DNA from 3 places in the Peptacetobacter sp. AB845 genome. Region 1 is predicted to be linked to each of the others. Evidence: riboswitches for the same ligand, from Rfam matches in the RefSeq annotation. Region 1 holds a riboswitch; each other region holds the start of a gene.

Region 1 (7,856 bases):
TTTCACCCATTTTACCTTCTCTTGTTCCTTCAACTTTTGTTTCACACCAAGGTAAAGGCATATCGTTTAATTCTTCTGGTCTATTGTTTCCTATATAAACCTGGTTTGGCATATAGTTAACTACATCTTCGTAGCTTCTTATATGGCTTCCTACTTCTTTTAGGAAATCAGAGTCTGGATTTGTAGCTCTTTCTACTACACATGTACTACCATTCTGTACTATCATATCTGGTGTATGAACTAGTACATATCCTGCACTTTTAAATACTGGAAAAGTCATTTTTCGGCACCCCCGCTATTTTATTGTTTGTTTATGATAAAAATTTTATTTATAATTAATAAAATTAATTATTTTCAAAATCATAAAAGCAAAATTTTTTGCCCTTTTATTTGAGATTTAAATTTTAAATAATCTAATCTCTAATTTCAATCCACTTTATAATAGATAAATTACAATAAATTTCATTCATCTATAAATAATTTAAAAATAAAAAAAACTTAATATAATTCTCTTAATATTATTATAGATTCCGCAGATGCCCGAAAGCATCCACGAAATCTATTATTTCAAAGTATTATTAGCTTTTATAGACTAGTCTTCAAATACTGTCTGTCCATCAACTTCTACAGTTAATGCGTGTAATGCTTTTTCTACTAATCCTCTTCTTAAAGATTTTTCTTCTTCAGGAGTTAATGCTGGGTTTCCTAAAGGATGAGGTATAGCTATTGTAGGAACTATTCTGTTAGCTCCAACTGTTAAAGATATTGGAACTACTGTACACATGTGTACTACTGGTAGTCCAGCTCTTTCTATTTCTTTTACCATAGTTGCACCGCAACGAGTACAAGTACCTCAAGTAGATGTTAGTATAACTGCATCTACACCAGCTTCAACTAGTTTTTTAGCGTATTCAGCTGCGAATTTTTTAGAACTTGCAACTGCAGTACCATTACCAACTGTTGAGTAGAAGTAGTTGTGTAATTTTCCTATTACGCCTTCTTTTTCTAAGTCTCTTAAAACGTCTACTGGTAAAACTCTATCAGAGTCTTCGTTACAGTAAACTGGGTCGAATCCACCATGAGCAGTTTCGTAAGTTTCTTCAGTAAGATCCATTACACCGTCTAAGCAGTATTCACCGTATTTAGATGCTGAAGAAGATTCTATTCTGTCTGGGTTTCCTTTTGGAACTATACCACCAGAAGTAACTAATGCTATTGTAGCTTTAGATAAATCTTTTACAGCTGGGTTAGGGTCTACTCTATCGAAGTCAGGCATTGGATATTCTGTTACGAATTCTTCACCTTTTATTTTCTTGATAAGCATATCAACTGCTCTCTTAGATCCTCTATCTTCTGCGAAGTAGTTAACTCTAACTCCTCTAGCTATGTATCCTTCTTCAGCTGGAGAACCTATTTCTTCTCCGTTAGCTAATTTTTTAGCTAATTTAGCCATTTTAGGAAGTGCTTTTCTCATTCCTGCTGCAGAGTCAGAAGTTTCTATTATATATAGATCTTTCTTGAACATATCTGCACCTGGGTTTTCTATATACATACCTGTTAAGCAAGGTATATTTAAAGCTTCTTTAACAACTTTAGTTATTGTACCTGCTGCAACACCGTATCTACCAGCATTGAATGCAGGACCAGCTATGAATAATTCTGGTTCGAAACTTTTTATTAATTCAAGTACTTCTGCACTTGCTTCATCCATATTTTCACCGAAGTAACTGTCACCACAAACAACTGTAGCAACTACTTCTATATCTTCACCTAATTTACTATTAAGCTGTACGCTTATAGGAGGTAAAGTTTCTGCCACATGTGGCTTAGTATCAGCTTTTTCTTCTCCACCTATTCCAGCGAAGAACTGGTTTACATAATGAACTGCTTTTATTGCCATTTCATTGTCCTCCTAGAATTAATTGTATTTACAATATTCGTCTCTTATTTCTTTCATTTCGTCAGCTATTTCGTCTACTTCAAGAACCATTTCCATCATTCCAACCTGTTCTTCGTAAACTTCTTCGTCGAATAATTCTTTAACTTCTTCTTCAACAACATGGTATACTGCTAATCCTAATTCAACACCTGCTAAAGGTCCAGCAAAAGTAGGGTCTCCTGCTGTAACTGTTTCTGCTGCAAGACCTGCAGCTTCGGCTTCAGCGGCACCTAGTAATATCACAAGATTTTCAGCTCCGAATTTATCGGCAGCATCTTTAACTCTCTTCTGATTTTCTAAGTCCATAGCCCCAGCAGCTGTTCAGACGAAACATTCTGTTGCTGAGAATATAACTTCTGCGCTGTCAACTGTTTTAACACATTCTTCTATTGCAGGTCCTGGCACACCATCACGGTCGCCTATTATCATGACCTTTTTATTTTCAAGTACGCTCATAATAGTCCTCCTAAATTAAATTTTTCTTTATTATTTTTTATATTTTTATTATTTATTTACAGTCTATTGCTGTAAAGTTGATTTTAATTTTAGATATTGATTAATATCCTTTTGCAGTTAAGTATCCGAAACCAGTTTCGTTAGTAGCACCAGTTATTGCCTGTATTTCTACTTCTATAGTTCCGTCTGGTCTTAATGCTCCAGCAGCTCCACCTGCTATTACATCAACATATTCTATATGTCCTATAACTTTGTCAAGTTTAGGTAAGTTTATAACCTGGTTAGCATTTCCTCCAGTTACAACAGCATTTGCTCTAACGTCTGCATCTGCTAATGACTGAGAAGCACCATCTCTACCAGCATATTCATCTGTTACTATAACAGTTTTAACACCCTGCATTTCTATTTTTTTACAGTTCATTATTAAGTCTGTATCAGGGTTACCGAAACCTTCCTGAGATACTATAACAGCATCTAATCCAAGGTATTTACATAATTTTGAAGACCAGTTTGAAGATCTTTCTTTGTCAGCTAAGTAAACATTTTCATTAGTTATTATAACACCCATGAAGTTTATTTCTTTTCCGTGCTGAGCATATAATTCTTCTATTACACCATTGTTCATGTGTACATAACTTGGGTTTTTGTCACATGCAGAAACACAGTTACCACTTACTATAGCAGTATCTAGTACTTCTGTTGGGTAAAGTATTGTTGGAACTATCTGTTTAGCATCTACACCGTATACGTATGTATCGTGTAATAGTCCCTGAGTCTGAAGCATGTAAACATATCCAACTTTTGGAAGTTCTGGATATTCTGCAGCCTGTTCGAATAATGGTTTAGTTTCATATACAGATACTTCATCAGGAGTAAGTTCTTTAGCAACTTTTCCTAAGTAAGCAGCAGCTTTGAATCCTATCATTCTAACAGCTTTTTCATGATCATGCTGTCTTAAACCATCTACTGGTTCAGCTATAACAACTACGTTGTTTAATTTTGAGAATGGAGTATATTTAGCTCCTTCTCCTGTCATGTCTACTATACCTTCCTGGAAACCAACTATTTTACCAGTTGTAACTACAGCAACACCTTTTAATGCGTGAGTTCTACCTTCACCAACTGTATCAACTTTAGATATGATACCTGGGAATACTCCTCCGTTACCTTCTACCTTAACTCTTGGTTCGATAACATCTTTAACTGGTGTTATTCTTATGCTTTCACCTGGGTGAGCTAATTCTATATCTATTGATTTGATATGTTCATCTCCACCTATTTCCTGTAGCATCTCTTCTTTGTTTACGAATAAAACACCATCTTTAACTTCAGTTTTTTCACCAAACTGAACATCTTTTATAAAGATTTTTCCTAATTCAAGACGCATAACGCACCTCCCATAAAATTTTGTATAAAATTAACCTTTTAAAATAAATTAATTAAAAGCTAATAATAGGCTCTTAAACGTATTTTTTGATCATAGCTTCTATGTTAGCTATTGTAGCATCATCTTTAGTAACTTCGTCTATTTTTTCTCCGTCTTTGTAAACAGCTAATGTTGGAAGTCCTAAAACTTTCTGTTTTATAGCAAGTCTTCTTGCTTTTGTTATATCCATTTCACAGAATTTCATTCCTGCAGCATATTTTTCAGCTAATTCATGTACTTCTGGCATTAAAGCTTTACATGGTTCACATCCCTGACTCCAGTAATCTACGAATACATATCCTTCTGCTTCTAATACTTCTGTTGCAAATGTGTCTTTGTCTAATGCTAACATCATTTTTTGTTCCTCCAATTTTTTATTTATTTTACCTGGAAGCCAAAAGGCTTCCAGAGTATATGCTTTTTTATTATTTTAATTTTTAAATTTAATCTTTACTTATTATTCAGCAAAGTGTTCTTCTATGTATTTTTCAGCCTGAGTTGCTGCTATTGCACCATCAGCTGTTGCAGTTACAACCTGTCTTAAAGGTTTCTGTCTGCAGTCACCAGCTGCGAATACACCTGGTATGTTAGTTCTCATGTGGTCGTCAGTTAATAAGTAGTTCTGTTCGTCCATATCTAATATACCTTTGTATAAATCAGTCTGAGCTATAACACCTATGAATACGAATACACCCATTGTTCCGTCTTCTTCATCAGCGAAATATTCATGAGTTTCTCCAGTAACTGTATTTTTGAATACTACAGATTCTAGTATTCCGTCACCTTTTATTTCTTCAACTACTGTATCTAGTAAGAATTCTATTTTAGGGTTCTTTCTTGCTTTTTCTTCTATACTCTTAGCACATCTGAATCCCTGTCTTCTGTGAACTATTGTAACTTTTCTAGCGAATTTAGTTAAGTACATAGCTTCTTCTAAAGCACTGTCTCCTCCACCAACTACGAATACTTCGAAGTCTTCAAAGAAGTCAGCATCACAAGTTGCACAGTAAGAAACACCTTTACCAGTGAATTCTGCTTCTCCTGGGCATCCTATTTTTCTTGGGCTTGCACCAGCTGCAACTATAACAGCTTTAGTTCTATATTCTGTACCACTTTCACCTTTTAATACTTTTATATCTCCTTCAAGCTGAACTTCAACTATACCATCTCTTTTTATTTCAGCACCGAATTCATCACACTGCTGAACCATTCTAGCTGTTAAAGATGGACCACTTGCATTTTCAACAGATCCAGGATAGTTTGCAACTTCATGAGTTATAACTATCTGTCCACCATTTTTAGTTTTTTCTAATATTAGAGTTTTCATTTTAGCTCTAGCTCCGTATATTCCTGCAGCTAGTCCAGCTGGTCCTCCACCGATTATGACTATGTCATATAAATTTTCCATTTCGTCATCCTCCTGATTGAAATATAAATCTTTTATTAATTTAAAATTCAAAATTTAAAACAATATTATTATTTTGAATAGTAATTACTAGTACAACTTCTTAAAAAATGTTTTCCCGTTATACAGGTATGTCTGTAAATGTTTTCCAATTAACCGTCTAATACTATTCTTTTAATACTCATACTGGATTCTCGAGATTGTGTTAGTCATTATATCTAAGTCTATAACTCTAAAATCATCCATAACACTCTCTATCCAATTTGGAGTTACTTTATCATTTTGGAATTTAGAAGCTGTATTTATAGCATCTTCTATTAGTTCCACTGACTGAAAATCTAATCCAGCTCCATCAGCCATTATAACTGTTCTGTAAGGAGTTTCATTAGGTTTAACACTTCCATAAAGCGGATGTGAAAGTAATCTACATCCTTTGTGAATATGTTTTCTGCATTCTTCAAGAACACCTATGTAAGATGTATCAATAAGTCTTACATCCATTTCAGGAAAACTATCCTTTATTTTAGAATTATTTGTTACTATAAACATCATTACACTCTCTTTCATCCTAGAAACTTTAAACAAAAAAACAGAGAAAACAAATTTCCCAATTTGTCTTCTCTGTCAAAATTCTTTTTCAGAGATCTGTCCGCTATATAGTATATTCACCTGAGAAATTCACATTTACTATTGGGAAATAGTAGATGTTTGTACCTTCGGTCCCCATTTAAGGAAGTCTCCTATACGCTTCATCCAGAAATATTTTTTTGCTTGTTTCTATATTTGTTAAGTTAAGTATATAAATTTTCGATACAAATATCAAGCCTTTTTTTTAATTTTTTTCTATTATTTTTTCAAATATTTTTCACATTATTTTCTAATAACTTATAAAAGTTAGTTATATACTTGATTTTAACCACTTACATCTTTGAATTTTTCTTAAGGTTGTTAGTTATATTTTTTTATTTTTTTGGCTTTTTCATCTGTTTTATTTTATTTTCTATATATATATTAAAATTTATATTATATTTAACATAATATTCTTTAACTATTGTAAATATTTAAACTGCACTATATGAAGTTGCATAAATTACTTTCTGTCTATCTTACCAACACTCCAATTATAGATTTTTCCTATAATGTTATCTAAACACCCTTCTTCAAATGGAGATTTTAAATTTCCTGCATTTACAGTTTCAACAAAAGATCTTTTACCTGCATCCCTACAAATTTCCATATAATTTTCTAAAACTTCATCATAATTTTCTTCCATATTGCTCCAAATCTGTAGAGCACATACCTCCGCAAGTGCATAATCTATATAATAAAATGGATTTTTAAATATATGTCCTTGTTTAAACCACCAACATCCCTTTTCTAAAAACTTATTTCCGTCATAGTTTTTCCACGGTGTATATATTTTTTCTAACCTTCTCCATTCTGAATTTCTCTCTTCTGGAGTAAGCTTTGGATTTTTATAAATAATATGCTGAAATTCATCTACAATCATGCAGTAAGGAATCAATCTAACAATCGTTGCCATATGAGTTCTTTTAAATTTTTCCTCATCATCTTTAAAGAATAACTTCATCCAAGGCCAAGTTAAAAGCTCCATAGTCATAGAGTGTATCTCACAACAATCAAGAGTTGGGAAATTTATTTCAGGCATATCTATATTTCTCGACATATATAACTGGAATGCATGTCCAGCTTCATGAGTCAATGTATCCACATCATCAAAAGTCTTATTAAAATTAGAGAAAATAAACGGTGCTTTTATTTCTGGAATATATGTACAATATCCACCAAATCCCTTAGATTCTTTTGTTTCTAAGTCCATAAACCCATTTTCTATCATGAAGTCAAAAAATTCGCCGGTTTCTTTAGATAATTCATGATACATTTTTGATGCTGCTTCTAGTGTTTCATCGTAATCTGTTACAGGCTCCATATTCCATCCAGGATACTCAACATCATCGTCATAATATTTCAACTCATCAATGTTTAGTCTTTCTTTCTTTTGTTTATTAAACTCATCTACAAGAGGAATCCATTTTTCTCTAACTTCTTTTCTAAACTTATCCACATCTTTTTCAGTGTATTCTGTTCTTTTCATTCTTAAATATCCTAATTCTACAAAATCATCATACCCTAATTTTTTAGCCATTCTATTTCTAACTTTTACTAATTCTTCAAAAACAGAATTAAATTTGTCTTCAATTGATTCAAAATAATTATAGAACCGTTCAGAAGCTTTTTTTCTTTCTTCTCTATTATCCGATAACATATACTTATTCATCTGTGATAAATTATTGTATTTTCCATCATATAATATTTTTGCAGATGCTAGCAATTTTGTATATTCTGAGCAAAGTTTATTTTCTATTTTTAAATCTTCAACTATTTCTTCTGAAAATTCCTTTAAACTAAATTCAACAAGTTTATAAAAATGTCTTCCATATTTATTTTCTATTTCCTCTTTAAAGTCTGAATTTACAATAGCTTCATAGAATATTTTATCTATTTTTTTATACTCTGGACCATATTCATCCCAGTACTTATTTTCTATAGATATGCTTTCATCATGTGTGTTTATACTATAATTTATTGAAGCTAATGTTTTCATACTT
Region 2 (7,856 bases), 210 kb from region 1:
AAATAACTTAAAAATACTTATAAAAAAATATACAAATAATAAGAATATATTTATGGAAAGTATAATATTCATAAAAAATCAAAATGACTGTAATAAAAAAACTGTATAACTTGCAAACGCTAACTTTAAAAAAATATAAAATAAAAAAACAAACACAACAAATAAATGGCATATATTTTGCTTTATAAATATTGTGTAATATGAATATAAAAATATGAGTTTGAGGGAGGCAAGTATATGAAAAAAGGTGTTAATTCATACGCATTTATAGCAATGGCAGGGATATTATGGTCTACATTAGGTCTATTTGGGGATATGCTAATGAATAGAGGTCTATCATCTGAGCAGGTGGCATTTACTAGATTATTTATAGGATTTATAGTTTTATCATTGTATTCATTAATAAGAAGACCAGAAGTTTTAAAAATAAATTTAAAAGGTCTTTTATACTGTGGAGCGATAGGAATAATATGTCAGGGACTTTTTAACAAATGCTATTTTAAAGCAGTAGAAGTTACAGGTGTTTCAGTAGCAGCAGTTCTTTTATATACATCTCCATTGTTTTTAGCTTTATTTTCAAAAATAGTTTATAAAGAAAAAATGACTAGAGCTAAAATAATTTCTTTAATTCTATGCTGTGTAGGAGCTATTATGGCTGTTACAGGAGGAGTACTTGATTTAGAAGGAATAAACACATATGGAATTATAATGGGAATAATGGCAGCTATAACTTATGCATTAATGCCTATAATCAGTAAAAATGCATTAAAAGAATTTTCAAGTGAAACAATTTTAATTTATGGATTTTTATTTGGTGCAATTTTTATGATTCCTTCAGCAAAACCTATAGAAATGATAGGTTTTGTTACAAATATGAATGTACTACCATACATGGTTTTATTAGGAGTATTTCCAGCAGCTATGGCGTATATATTCTATGCAGAGGGTATTGCAAGAGGATGTGAGCTTTCAATAGTAGGTGTTGTAGCATCTGTTGAGCTTATAGCAGCATCTATAATAGGTTGGACTGTAGTAGGAGAGGTGTTTACTGTTGGAAAGGCAATAGGTGTTGCAATAATGTTTATATCAGCATTTACAGCGGTTGTAGGTAACAAAGAAGTGGAAACAGAATCTGTAGAAGAAGTTGAAGCAGAGGTATATGTTGGATAAATTTAATGTATAAGTTTTATGTTTATAAAGTAAATTTATATAAAGTGAATTTATATAAAGTATATGGTAATATCTTATAAATCGGGTGAGGGCTGTTACATTTTAAGTGGGGGTAAAATGTAGCAGTCTTTTTTTATAATACTTATGGATTTTTTTATAATATTTATAGAAAAAGTTAAGAATTCCTCAAGAATAAGAAGGTATAATAAGAACATATATCAAATATATATATTAACGAGGCAAATTAAAATAATTTAAAGATTAAAAGTTACTTAATTTGTATCAAATAGATAAGAGGGGTTTTATTATGGAACATATTCAAAATTTATTATATATTGCACAAGACAATTTAATATTATCGGTAATAGCAGGTCTTTTTAGTGCATTTATAGAAAGCTTTATTCCAGCTCTTCCGCTTGTAGCAATAGTATCGGCTAATGCGGCAATACATGGAATGTTAAAAGGACTTATTATATCTTGGATTGGATCAGGACTAGGTACAATAGCACTGTTTTTAGTAGTTTCGAGATTTAGAAATATTAGAATCTTAAAATGGTTATTAAAAAATAATAAGGTAGACTCGGTAATAGAGTGGGTAGATAAAAAAGGATTTAGTATACTATTCTTAGCTTATGCATGTCCATTCATGCCTAGTTGCCGGGCCACTTTGGCATCTGCACTTTGTGGCAAGAAAAAATTAATAGACTTTATACCTCCTATGTTGGCAGGCAAATTCGTAATGTTTATAATAATAAGTTATATTTCTGAGGATATAACTGGATTTATACACAGTCCAGTTAAGATAGGATTATTCTTAGGATTAACTTTAGTTTCTTGGATAATAGGTAAGAGATTCAATAAAAAACTTGAACAGCATGAAGAAGAAATTGAAGCTAGTATAGTTAAGATAGAAGAAAGTACTAAAAAAATTAAACAGCTACAGGAAGTTAAGAGAGAACATAAAAAAGAAATAAGAGAAGAAAAGAAAGAGCAGAAAAAGGAAAAGAAAAATCTTAGAAAACAGCAGAAAAAGAGATTTGTAAATATAACTATAGATAAGTCAAATAAAAAGTATAGAAAAAAGAAAGAAGATGAACAGGAATAAATTACACATAATCTAGTAGTAAAGTTCACTTTTTTTAGAGATTTGTTGTATAATCTAATAAGTAGAAAATTTTAGAAGGAGATATTTTTTAAGATGAAGGAAATACTTAAGGGACAAAAGGTTGAACTTACAAGAGATATACCAGAACTAGAAAATGTTTTAGTTGAATTTGATTATAGAGTTAATAATTATTTAAAAAAGGATGATTTTGAAATAGGAACAGCTGTATTCTTAACTGATGGAAGTGGGACTATGACTAGCTATGAGGATTTTATCTACAGTGAAAATAGAGAGCATCCATCTGAAGCAGTTAAATTAAATGAAAGAGAGGACAAAGTTTATATAACTATGTCTAAAATACCTAATAAGATAAGAAAAATAGCATTTGCACTTACATTAACTGAATACGGTGAAGTAGCTAGATATTATGATAGATTTGATTATTTATCTATGAGAATAATAGATTTAGATCGGGAAGAGGTAATATATGATTACCAGATAAATGATAGTGTAGGCCAGAATACAGAGATAGTATTTGGAGAAATGTATAGACATAATGGAGAATGGAAATTTAATGTAAATACTGACTACTTAGACGGAGGTCTTTTAAGCTTAGGTAAGAAATTTGGTTTAGGAATTTAATATTTTAGTTGTACTATTTATCAATATTATCCAAGGAGGCGATAATTTATGAAAGGAATTGCGCTAGAAGGTGGATCATCAAAGGGTGCATATCATTTAGGTGTATTAAAGGCTCTTTTTGAAAGAGGATATAAGTTTAAAGGAGCTGTTGGAACTTCGATAGGTGCTTTTAATGCAGCTATGATAGTCCAAGGGGACTTTGATGTATGCTACAATATGTGGAAAAATATGCAACCAGAGACATTATTTAATGTTGATAACCAGTTTATGGAAAATTTAGTCGATAAAAATATAGATAGAGGCATGCTAGAGTACGCATCTACAGAGGCTAAAAAAGTAATAAAAAATAAAGGAATTGATACTGCAAAGCTTAGAAGAATTTTAGATTTATACATAGATGAAGAAAAAATTCGTAAGTCAGATATGGATTTTGGCCTTGTTACAATAGAATTTGACGGATTAAAACCTGTACCAGTAGAGATTTTTAAGGAAGATATTCCAGAAGGAAAGATAAAAGATTACATAATGGCAAGTGCTAATTTACCTGTTTTTAAGAGTGAAGATATAGATGGAAGGACATTTATAGATGGTGGATTTTATGATAATTGTCCACTTAGACTTTTAGAAAGCAAGGGATATGATGATTTAGTGGCTGTCAGGGTGTCTCCAAACAGAAAACTTAGAGAGCCTATAAATGAATCTACAAAATTTATAGAGATTAAACCATCTGAGCCTCTTGGAAGAGGGCTAATTTTTAGCAACGATACAATAAGAAGAAATATGCTTAAAGGATATTTTGACCGGATTAAAAAGATTGAGGGCCTAAAAGGAAATAAATACTACATTACTGGAATAACAGATGATGAATTTATGAAGAGACTTATTTCCTATCCAAATGAAAAAATAATTCCTTATGCTGAAAGTAGGGGAATAGTAGGAAAAGATCCTAAAAGGGTTCTGTTTGAAGATTTAATACCTGAAACCGCAGAAGCTCTAAAAATGGGAAAAGAATCTACTTATCAAGAAATTTTTATAGGTCTACTTGAAGCAATAGCAGAGGGTAAAAAGATTAAAAAGTTTAAAATATATTCACTAGATGAATTTATTAATTGTATAAATAATTCTGAGGATAATGAATCAACTAATTCAAAATTATTGGAGCTTAAAAAAACAGCACTTCGACTTGCAAAGCCAATAGAAAAGATGACACCTATAACGTTTAAAGAGAGTATTTTAAAAGAATTTGAAGAGAATATGCTCGATGATATAGGGTATCATGTAAGTCAGCTAGAAAGTTATGAAAAAAGTGAAGATAGAGATGATGATGGTTGGGATTAAGTAAATATTTATTTATAGATAAAAATAATTAAATATTTATAATTAAAAAATTTGACAGTTTGATGAAAATCTTATATTATAAAAATGACAATCAAATATGTTCGGATGAGGACTGCATTAGAGACTTTTTAAATAAAGCGCCGAAGAAGCAAAACAGAAATTTCATCTTGTTTCTGTGGAAACTGACAGGCAAAAGGAGGGCAGTCTGACGATACTTTGGAGAGAGTGATTAAATTCACCGCCTACGAGGATATAACCAACTGGCAAAAGGACAGAGATATAGATGCATTTATTTGTGTATCTGTATCTCTTTTTATATTTTTTGAAGGTTGGTATTTTTTATACCTATTTATAATAAAAAGAGAAACCCATATTTGTGCAAGATGCAAGACTATATACAAAAGGGAGAGAAAAGATATGAGAATGTTATTAGTAGGTGCCGGAGCAGTCGGTGAATCAATTTTAAGGATATTAAAGGAAAGAGATAAGAATAGCGATTGGCTAGAGCTTGTAGTTGTTTCTGATTATGATTTAGACAGAGCAAAAGAAGTGTGTGATAATCTAGGAGATTACGATAGATTCAAACCAGAATTTGTAAATGCAAAATCAAAAGAAAGTATGAAAGAACTTGTAAAAAAATACGACTTAGATTTTGTTATGGATGCAACAGCTCCATTTTTAAGCAATTATATATTTGATGCAGCATTTGAAGCAGGAGCAAACTACGGAAATATGGGAACTTGGTCTGTTCCAATGGAAAATCCAGCATTTGGTCTAGGTATAGAAAACAGTTATACGGAGCCAATGACAAAGTACAATTTTGATAGACACGAAAAATGGGCAGAAAATGGACAGTTAGCTTGTATATGTATGGGAATAGATCCAGGAGTTGTAAATGTATTTGCAAAATATGCAGCAACAAAATTATTTGATGAAATAAAAGAAATACATGTAAAAGACGGTGGAAATCTTCAGATACCTTCTGCGGATAAAGATGATATTACTTTTGGATTCAATGTATGGACAGTTTTAGATGAATGTATGAATCCTAATGTTGAATGGGATAAAAATAACGGTGGATTTATAGTAGAAGATGCTTTTGCTGGAGAAGAAAAATTTGATATGCCAGAAGTTGGAGAAAATACTCTAGTAAAAATAGAACACGAAGAAACTGTTACAATGCCTAGATACCTTGAACAGTACGGATTAGAAAGAGTTACATATAAAATATCTCTTGACGAAAATCTTATGAATGCATTAAAAGTTATAGATAAATTAGGACTTAGAGGAACTAAACCTGTAGAAGTAGGTGGAGTAAAAGTTTCTCCTAGAGATGTTGTAGCTGCATGTGCTCCACAGCCTAAAGACATAGGAAATGAAATGGTTGGAGAAATGTGTGTTGGAATACATTGTAAGGGAATTAAAGATGGTAAAGAAAAAGAAATAATGATGTATCAGACATTTGACAATCAGGAATCTATGAAAGATTGGGGAATGCAGGCAGTAGTTGCACAGACAGGATTTGGTGCAGCAATAGCAATAGAGCTTATAGGTAGAGGAATATGGACAGGAGAAGGAGTATATTCTCCAGAATACTTTGATCCAATGCCATACCTAAATATAATGGATGAAGCAGGATTTGATTATAAAATAAAAGAAATGTAAGTATAAAAAATAAATGTAAATATAAAAAATAGCTGTTGCAAAGTACGCAACAGCTATTTTTTTACTCTTCATCTTCGTCAGGCATCCATGATGTTTTGAATTTTCTTTTGTTTTTACACATCATGTAGTCCGTTCTACTTACTAAATCAAATATAGATTTATCGTAACCGTATTTGTATGAATCATAGCCTATAGAAGTTATCATTTTTATATCATGAAGTTGGTTGTAAGAAGTTATTACAGATTGGAAAAGTTCTATATACCTTTCAACCTTTTCTTTAGGTTCATTTTTTATAAGCACTATAAACTCATCTCCGCCTATTCTAAAGCAGTTTCCTATATCTTCAAATGTATCTTCTATACTATCTGCTAAATTCTGTATTAATCTATCACCATGAGAGTACCCAAAATTATTGTTCACATATTTAATATCAGATAAATCTATGGAAATAGCCCAATAAGAGTTAAAATCGTTTATATTTTCATCGTCTTGTTTTAATTGTTTTTCAAAAGATTGCCTATTTTTCATTGATGTAAGTATATCTTTATACACAAGTTTTTCCCTCATATATTGAAGAGTTTTATTTCTATATTCTCTTAGAAAATTATCCACAAGAGCTACAGTTGAAACTATTGAAAAAATTAAAATACCTAAAATTATAAGCTCTATGCATTCATTCAATGCAGCAAATACAATACCTAATATAAGTATTAAATTGGCTGCTGAGAAAATAGGTGTAATACTTTTTTCCCTATATATATTTACAGATAATACAGTACCCAATAAAAGAGTAATAAAAATAATTATATAGATAACCGTATCAGAATACTCTATAGAGAAAATAGAGCTATGATCTAGCAAAAATATACCTACAGTAGCAATAACTGTAAAACGAGTAACTAGCTTTATAAAATGATGATATTTAAAATTACAATAGGATTTATAAAGTTTTATCAAAGGAATAACAGACAATCCTAAAAATAAAAATCCATAGCTTGTATCAGGATATTTAGATGAAAATAATGGGACTGCTACCATTACATCAAACAATCCTAGATATAAAAAATCCATAGAATTTACTTCATTCATATACCTATTTAAAAGCGAAAAAAGAAATACTATAAATAATCCATATAAAAAAAGCATATAATTTGTGCTTAGTATTAACTTTTGACTTGTCAAAATTAAATCCCCATCCATAAAAAACACCTCTTAAAAATCATTCTTATTAATTATAATTATAGCACATAAAGATTCTCAAAAATTTTTTTTCAAAAAAATAGATATTTTTTAAAAATCAAACTGAATGTATTGAAAACACTAGGTTTACTAAAATTAAAAAGTTTATCTTATGAATAAATAAAAGTTAGCGTAAAAAGTAAACTTTCACAAAAACTTGCTTTGACATTCATTTAAAAAAGGACTATTATAGGTTTAACGAAAGAGGAAGAAACGAGGTGATATGAATGCTAGAAATAAATAGTTCATCAAAAGTTGATGTAGATCAAAAATATACAGAAAGTAGAAACCTCGTACAAAAGAAGGATAAGTATTCAAGTATTTGTCTAAAGAATTTTATTAAGGTTGTGGAAGGGTCTTATACAAAGAAAGATTTAATTCCACTTATGCTTATAGAAGCCATGGACAGAGAAAATAAAATAAGGATGACTTTAGATGAAATGGCAGAAATCTTTGATTATCCGAAAACATCTCTTTCGACATTGTTTACAAAGTTGAAGAAAAGAGACTTTATTCAGAGGGTAAGAAATGGGGAGTATATGATAAACCCAGCTATCTCTTATAAGGGAAGCAAACCTGAAAGAGACCAGCTAATGGAGGAGTACAATTCCTTATCCAAGAAAAAATATAAATAGGAAGAAGGGATTTAAATGCTGAAGCTAGATAGAAATATACTCCAGTGGTTTGACTCCTTTT
Region 3 (7,856 bases), 520 kb from region 1:
TTGCAAAAAAATAGTAAGCAGATTATAATGAATATATGAACAGTTATTCATATATTAAAACGTTAAGAAAGGAGAAATACCTATGAAAAACAAAGAAATAGATTGTTGTACAGAAAAAAAGGTGCATGAAGAAATAGTAGATAAAACCAAAAAAGAAATGCCAAATGATGAAGTACTAGCGGACTTATCAGATTTATTCAGAGTATTTGGAGATACAACCAGGGTGAAGATAATATTTGCACTATTCTCTAATGAAATGTGTGTATGCGATATAGCAGAACTTCTTGGAATGACTCAGTCAGCTATATCTCATCAGTTAAGAGTATTAAAAAATGCTAGACTAGTAAAATTTAGAAAAGAAGGAAAAACAGTGTTCTATTCACTAGACGATGAGCATATAAGTGAAATATTAAAATGCGGATTGGAACATGTAAACGAAACTTATAGAAGATAAATGCTAGAAATAATAGATATAATATATCAACAAATAGTTATTAATGTGGATAAAAATAAGCGAATTTTAAAAAAGGAAGTGAATTAAATTGAGTACTAGAGTAGATTTTCTATTAGAAGGTTTGAATTGTGCACACTGTGCGGAAAAAATAAATGACAAAGTCTCAAAATTAGATTATGTAGAAAGCAGCAATATGAATTTTGTAGCTAAAAAATTATCTGTGTTCATGGAAAATGAAAATATAACAGAAGATAATGTGTCTAAAATAGCAAAAATAATTCATGATACAGAAAGTGGCTTAACTGTAAGTCTATTAAAGAATAAAGTGCTTGGAGAAGTAAGTTTTGATAATAAGGGAAATATAATCAAGTCAGCTAAAAAAGAAGAAATAGATAAAAATAAAGTTATAAGAGTTGATTTTCTATTAAATAATTTAAACTGTGCACACTGTGCAGAAAAGATAAATGATAAAGTTGCAAAATTAAGCTATGTAGAAAATAGCAATATGAACTTTGTAGCTAAAAAATTATCTGTATTTGCTAAAGCTGGAGATATTACAAAACAGCATATGTCTGAAATAGCTAAAATAATCCACGAAACAGAAAGTGGCTTAACAGTAAGTTTATTAAAGAATAAAGTTGTAGGAGCTTTAGAATTTGATAATAAAGGAAATATCATAGAATCTGGAACAATAAAAGGAAGTAAAGATTTAAACGTATTATACGCAAATAGAAAAAATAATTCAAAAGAACATCATCACGACCATGGGGAAGATTGTGGCTGTGGAGGCCATCATCATGACCACGAGCACGGAGAAGAGTGTGGCTGCGGAGACCATCATCACGATCACGAGCATGGAGAAGAATGCGGCTGCGGAGACCATCATCACCACGAGCATGGAGAAGAATGTGGATGTGGTGACCATCATCACCACGATCATGACCATGGAGAAGAATGCGGATGTGGAGGTCATCATCACGACCACGAGCACGGAGAAGAATGCGGATGTGGAGGTCATCATCACGACCACGAACACGGAGAAGAATGCGGATGTGGAGACCATCATCACGACCACGAGCATGAAGAAAGTAAGCCTAAAAAGGTGGAAAAAAGAAAAGAAAAGAAAGAAATAAACAAAGACCTAATAAAAATAATAATTGGAGTAATCGTATACGCATTTGGAATATATGAAATGGCAGTTGGTAATACAGGTACATTTGGTGTGGTTGTATTTTTAGCAGCATATATTTTAATAGGTGGAGATGTACTTTTAAAAGCAATAAAGAATTTATTTAGAGGACAGGTATTAGATGAAAACTTCCTAATGTCTATAGCTACAATCGGTGCAGTTGCAATCGGTGAATATTCAGAAGCAGTTGGAGTTATGTTATTCTACAAAATAGGTGAATATTTACAGCAGAAAGCAGTTGGACAGTCTAGAAAATCAATATCTGCACTTATGGAAATAAAAGCAGAATTTGCAAACTTAGTTCAGGGTGGAAAAATGATACAGGTAGACCCTGAAGAAGTTGAAGTAGGCGATGTAATAGTAGTTAAACCTGGAGAAAAAGTACCTCTAGATGGAATTGTAACAGAAGGTGAAGCAATGCTTGATACTTCTGCAATAACTGGTGAATCTGTACTTAGAAGTGTAAAACCAGGAGAAGAAGTTGTATCAGGAACAATAAATACAAACGCATTAATTTATGTAAGAGTAACTAAAGAATACGGAGAATCTACAGTTGCTAAAATACTTGATATGGTTGAAAATGCAGGAAGTAGAAAATCTCAGACAGAAAACTTTATATCAAAATTCTGTAGATATTACACTCCAATAGTTGTTGGATTGGCATTAGCTGTAGCATTTATACCACCACTAGTTATTGAAGGTGCTGTATTTAGAGATTGGTTATACAGAGGATTAATATTCCTAGTAGTTTCATGTCCTTGTGCATTAGTATTATCAATACCTCTAAGTTTCTTTGGTGGAATAGGATCTGCATCTAAAAACGGTATACTTATAAAAGGAAGTAACTATTTAGAAACTTTAAGAAAAGCAAACACAGTAGTTCTTGATAAGACAGGTACTATAACTAAAGGTGTATTCAAGGTTACAGAAATAAATCCTGTTGGAATGTCAGAAGATGAGTTATTAAAATATGCAGCTATTGCAGAAGCAAACTCAAATCATCCAATAGCAAAATCTATAATGGAAAGCTATAATGAAAAATTTGAAGAAGAAGTAAAATTAAGTGAAATAGACAAGTACGAAGAAATAGCAGCACATGGTATAAAAGTTTTATACAATGGTAAAACAATACTTGCAGGAAGCTCTAAACTTTTAGATAGTGAAAATATAGAATACAAAAAAATAGAAGAAAGCGGAACAACTGTATATGTTGCAGTAGATGGAAAATTTGCAGGATGTATAGTAATATCTGATGAAGTTAAAGAAGATAGTAAAAGAGCAATAGAAGAAATGAGAAAAGTTGGAATAACAAATGTAGTTATGCTAACTGGTGATAATGAAGCTGCTGCAGCTAAAATAGCTAAAGAAGTTGGAGTAAACAAACATTATTCAGGACTTCTACCTAATCAGAAGGTTGAAATACTTGAAGAAATCGCAAATGAAAATAGTACAGGAAATACAATATTCATAGGTGATGGTATAAATGATGCCCCAGTTTTAGCTAGAGCAGATGTAGGTATAGCAATGGGTGGTGTTGGATCTGATGCTGCTATAGAAGCAAGTGATATAGTATTTATGACAGATGAATTATCAAAACTACCTATAGCTAAGAGAATATCTGAAAAAACAAATAAAATTGTTTGGCAGAATATAGTATTTGCAATGGGTGTAAAAGTAATAGTAATGCTTATGAGTACTGGTGGAGTTGCAAATATGTGGGAAGCAATATTTGCAGATGTAGGAGTTGCTCTTATAGCAGTATTAAATGCAATGAGAACACTTAAAGAATAGTTTTAAGCTAATATAATTTAGTAGCTTAATAAACAAAAGTATAGAAAAATAGAAACTCTTTATATAGATACAATTATTTTTTAGTACTGTAAAAAAAATAATTGTATACATCTAAAAATAAATAAATTAACAATAAAACACACATATTTTATAAAAATAAAAATAAAATATGTGTGTTTTTTGAAAATTATAATTAATTTAAAAAATATATTGTAATTGAATAAAATAGATGATATTATAAAAAGCAGATGGATAAGTTGTATTTATAAATATTAATAAAATCTATTAGGAACTCTGGAGAGTCTCCAAAAAAGGGGCGCCGAAGGTGTACGCAAACTTGGTTTGCAAATCTCTCAGGCAAAAGGACAGAGCAGTAAGGCAGATTAAATTTTAAAAGTCTGTTTGCAAATGTTCTACTCTTATTTTTTGGAGCTGATATATCAGCTCTATTTTTATTTCCAAAAATAAAAGAAAAGGAGAGTAAACGCATGGAATTATTTTTAGACAATCTATTAGACATAGTAGTAGCCGTAAATGGATTTTTATGGAATTTCTTACTACTATTCATCTTATGTGGAGTTGGAATATACTACACATTCAAATTAAAATTTATACAGGTTAGAAAATTTGGAGAGGGCTTCAGATTAGTGTTCGGAAACCTAAAGTTAAATGGTGAAAAGAAAGAACACGGTGAAATGACACCTTTCCAGTCATTAGCAACAGCTATAGCAGCTCAGGTTGGTACAGGCAACTTAACTGGTGCAGCTACAGCACTTCTTTCTGGTGGACCAGGGGCTATATTCTGGATGTGGCTTAGTGCATTCTTTGGAATGGCTACAATTTATTCAGAAGCAACTCTTGCTCAGAAATATAAAACAGTTGTAGATGGCGAGGTAACAGGAGGACCTGTATACTACATCAGAGCTGCATTTAAAGGGAAATTTGGTAAAGTCTTAGCAGCGACATTCTCAGTATTAATAATATTTGCACTTGGATTTATGGGTAATATGGTTCAGTCAAACTCAATTGGTGCAGCATTCTCAGAAGTTTTTGCAAGTAGAAATATAAACATACCTCCAATAACAGTTGGTTTATTAATAGCTGTAGTAGCGGGATTTGTGTTTATAGGTGGAACACAGAGATTGGCATCAGTTGTTGAAAAAATAGTACCTATAATGGCATTCGTATATATAATAGGAAGTTTAGCTTTAATAGGAATGAATATATCAGAAGTTCCTGAAGCTTTTAAAATGATAATAGTTGGAGCATTTAATCCAAAAGCAGTACTTGGTGGTGCAGTTGGTATATCTATAAAAGAAGCTATACGTTACGGTGTAGCAAGAGGATTATTCTCTAATGAAGCTGGTATGGGTTCTACACCTCATGCACACGCAAGAGCAGCAGCTAAAAACCCTCATGAACAGGGATTAACAGCTATGGTCAGTGTATTTATAGATACTTTCATAATATTAAACTTAACAGCATTCTCTATATTAACTAGTGGTGTTTTAGATTCAGGAAAAGAAGGTATAGCACTTACTCAGACAGCTTTCGTAAATACTTTTGGTAGTGGAGGAGATTTATTTATAGCAATATGCTTATTATTCTTCGCATTCTCTACTATACTTGGATGGCATTTCTTTGGACGGATAAACGTAAAATATTTATTCGGACAGAAGGCAGTAAAAATATATTCACTAATAGTTATACTATTTATAATAGTTGGATCTACATTAAAAGTTGAATTAGTTTGGCAGTTAGCTGACTGTTTCAATGGTTTAATGGTTATACCAAATGCTATAGCACTATTTGCACTTAGTGGAGTAGTAATGGGGATATACAAGAAATATGTAAATGGAGATTCAGATAAGGATCAAAAATAAACTATAAAATTTCATATTAAAAGTATAAAATTATAAGTATAAGATTAATTGATTTAAATAATAGTAAAATCGGGAGATATTAAGTGAGTTTATAGTATTGATTTTGGTGGTGCGAAATCAATATTAAATATAAAGTTAAGATTTAAGATTCAAAAGACAAAACAATGAAAAAGAGATGTAATAGAAAACTGTTACATCTCTTTTTGTTTTTTAAAGTATTTATTCCTCTGAGCCAAACATAGCACATAATTTTTTGCCTAATGTATCACAGCAAAGTCCTAATATTATACCTGCTGCAATAGAAGGTATTATCATAAAGTCCCCACCAGCAGCAAATGTAGAGAATGAACCCATGAACGCCCCTGGAACGAATGAGATTATACCTATTTTTCCACCTGCACACATAAGGAATGTAGTTACAAATGTAAATACAAGGCCTATCTGGGCAAAGTCTATCTGATTTCCTAAATGAACTGATATTAATGCATAAGCCACACCACTTCCAACACAAGCAAAAGTAAGTGGAAGAGCAGACACACCTTTTTTAGGTCCAGCAAAATAAGCTGTACATCCTGCAAAACCAGCCCAACCTAAAAGACCTGTCGCATTTGCAATAACCATCCAAACTGTACAAAGAAGAGCTGTTGCAAAAGCTGATAGAGTATTATTAGATAATTTTTTTGACATATATTTCTCCTTATAAAAAAATAGTTGATATATCTATATAGACATATCAACTAATTATATCAATGTATAGAGTAAAATATCAATACAATAATTTATAAAACATAGAAGAATACACAGAAGAAGTGGCATAGACTTCCAAGGATTATAAATATATGGAAAATTTCGTGGAAACCGAAATGTTTAAACTCTAAAAATTTTGGTTTAGTAGCATATATTACAGCGCCTATTGTGTAGAATAATCCTCCTACAACAAGAAGCATAAGTCCACTAAGTGAAAGTGCATGATAAAGTGGAACTATAAGGGCTACAGAAACCCAACCCATTGCGATATATATTATTGTAGAAATCCAACGAGGACAATTAAACCAAATTAGTTTAAAGCAGACACCCGCAATAGCTGCAATGCTGACTATTGCAAATAAAGCATATCCGCCTTTGCCATTTAGTGAAATCATACAAAATGGTGCATATGAACCAGCTATCAACACAAATATCATAGAGTGATCTATTTTTCTCAGCCAAGCGATAACTTTATCTGAAGAAATAACCAAATGATATACAGTAGAAGCTGTATATAAAAGAATCATACTTATTCCAAAAATTATCACAGAAGTTATAGCTAATGGAGTAGGCATTACTATAGAAGTTTTAATAACTAGTGCTAAAAGTCCAACAAAAGATAAAATAGCACCAAATAAATGAGTAAATCCATTGCCAGGTTCTCTTACATAATTGAAACTCAAAACAATTCCTCCTTTTCAAACGGTTAAATTTAGTCCGTTAATTTAAAAATATATTACTTACATTTGTTAATATCTTTAAATATATTTTAATGATATTATCCCAAAATAATCAAACGTATAGATATTATTATACTACATATTATATACTTAATGCTTTAAATTTACATTTAATTATTCTAAAAACAACTTTAGTTATATTTTGGAATAATACTCATATTTAAAGAATAAATGTTCATAAGTAAAATTTATAATAGTTATAATAAATAATATCATAGAAAATTTGAATATAAATTTAAAAAGTATAGTAAAATTATATAAGTATGGAAATTATTATCATTTAGATGATAATATGAAAATAAGTTAAGAGATATAAATTTGGAAGTGGTAGGTGAAAGTTTTGAATGAAAATATTATTTTAAGTAAAGAATTTAATTTAAATACAGAAATAGAAAAGTCTTTAGAAAAGATAAAAAATAAACTTGATATAGATAAAAATGATGTAATAAATTTATTGAGCATACCTCGGGAATCTCCAATAGTTGAAGATATTTTAAATAGGGCAGATGAGGTTTGTAGAGAAGTAACAGGAAATAGAGGAAAGGTTTGGGCTGCTATAGGAATAGATTATTCAAGTTGTAAGATGAATTGTAAGTTTTGTTCATTAGGAGATAAATGGAATAATAATAAAAAATCTTATGAGCTAAGCGAAGAACAGATTTTAAGTCTTGCTGATAAATTTGTAAAACAGGGAATAGATTGGTTAGTTTTAAGAACTACTGAATTTTTTGATATAGAAAAACTTGTTAAATATGGAAAGATTTTAAATAATAGGTATGGAAAAGATAAGGATTTTATATTAACTGCAAATACAGGAACAGATGCTACAATTGAAGCAGAAAAACTAAAGGATGCTGGATTTGAAATGGTGTATGAAGCTATGAGATTTAGAGAAGGCGATGATACTAACTTTGATGTGGCTGAAAGAGAAAAGGCTATGAAAAATGTAATATCTTCAGGAATGATTTTATCTCAGTATTTAGAGCCTATTGGTCCAGAACATACAAATGAAGAAATTGCTGATAGAATGGAAGAAATTTTGGGTATAGGAA

What was found. A riboswitch is a leader RNA that binds a small molecule or an ion and turns the genes downstream of it on or off. The one in region 1 is predicted to bind glycine.
Region 2: it holds a riboswitch for glycine, as region 1 does, so the genes downstream of both, ACK2WO_RS09450 (saccharopine dehydrogenase family protein) here and ACK2WO_RS10495 (GrdX family protein) in region 1, are expected to answer to the same signal.
Region 3: it holds a riboswitch for glycine, as region 1 does, so the genes downstream of both, ACK2WO_RS00835 (alanine/glycine:cation symporter family protein) here and ACK2WO_RS10495 (GrdX family protein) in region 1, are expected to answer to the same signal.

The regions. Positions count from the first base shown of each region.
Region 1 covers NZ_CP180001.1:2,212,728-2,220,583, forward strand. The annotation lists gene grdC (glycine/sarcosine/betaine reductase complex component C subunit beta) at 1-280, opposite strand, end outside; gene grdB (glycine reductase complex selenoprotein B) at 593-1,900, opposite strand; gene grdA (glycine/sarcosine/betaine reductase complex selenoprotein A) at 1,919-2,395, opposite strand; gene ACK2WO_RS10480 (glycine/sarcosine/betaine reductase component B subunit) at 2,496-3,782, opposite strand; gene trxA (thioredoxin TrxA) at 3,856-4,173, opposite strand; gene trxB (thioredoxin-disulfide reductase) at 4,279-5,229, opposite strand; gene ACK2WO_RS10495 (GrdX family protein) at 5,401-5,778, opposite strand; glycine riboswitch at 5,874-5,979, opposite strand; gene ACK2WO_RS10500 (M3 family oligoendopeptidase) at 6,317-7,856, opposite strand, start outside.
Region 2 covers NZ_CP180001.1:2,000,683-2,008,538, reverse strand. The annotation lists gene ACK2WO_RS09470 (DMT family transporter) at 238-1,170, shown strand; gene ACK2WO_RS09465 (TVP38/TMEM64 family protein) at 1,478-2,275, shown strand; gene ACK2WO_RS09460 (TerD family protein) at 2,369-2,917, shown strand; gene ACK2WO_RS09455 (patatin-like phospholipase family protein) at 2,966-4,255, shown strand; glycine riboswitch at 4,361-4,466, shown strand; gene ACK2WO_RS09450 (saccharopine dehydrogenase family protein) at 4,673-5,920, shown strand; gene ACK2WO_RS09445 (GGDEF domain-containing protein) at 5,982-6,992, opposite strand; gene ACK2WO_RS09440 (replication/maintenance protein RepL) at 7,388-7,795, shown strand; gene ACK2WO_RS09435 (hypothetical protein) at 7,811-7,856, shown strand, end outside.
Region 3 covers NZ_CP180001.1:189,249-197,104, reverse strand. The annotation lists gene ACK2WO_RS00845 (metalloregulator ArsR/SmtB family transcription factor) at 83-454, shown strand; gene ACK2WO_RS00840 (heavy metal translocating P-type ATPase) at 543-3,434, shown strand; glycine riboswitch at 3,719-3,813, shown strand; gene ACK2WO_RS00835 (alanine/glycine:cation symporter family protein) at 3,923-5,317, shown strand; gene ACK2WO_RS00830 (DUF1097 family protein) at 5,537-6,004, opposite strand; gene trhA (PAQR family membrane homeostasis protein TrhA) at 6,097-6,747, opposite strand; gene ACK2WO_RS00820 (radical SAM protein) at 7,136-7,856, shown strand, end outside.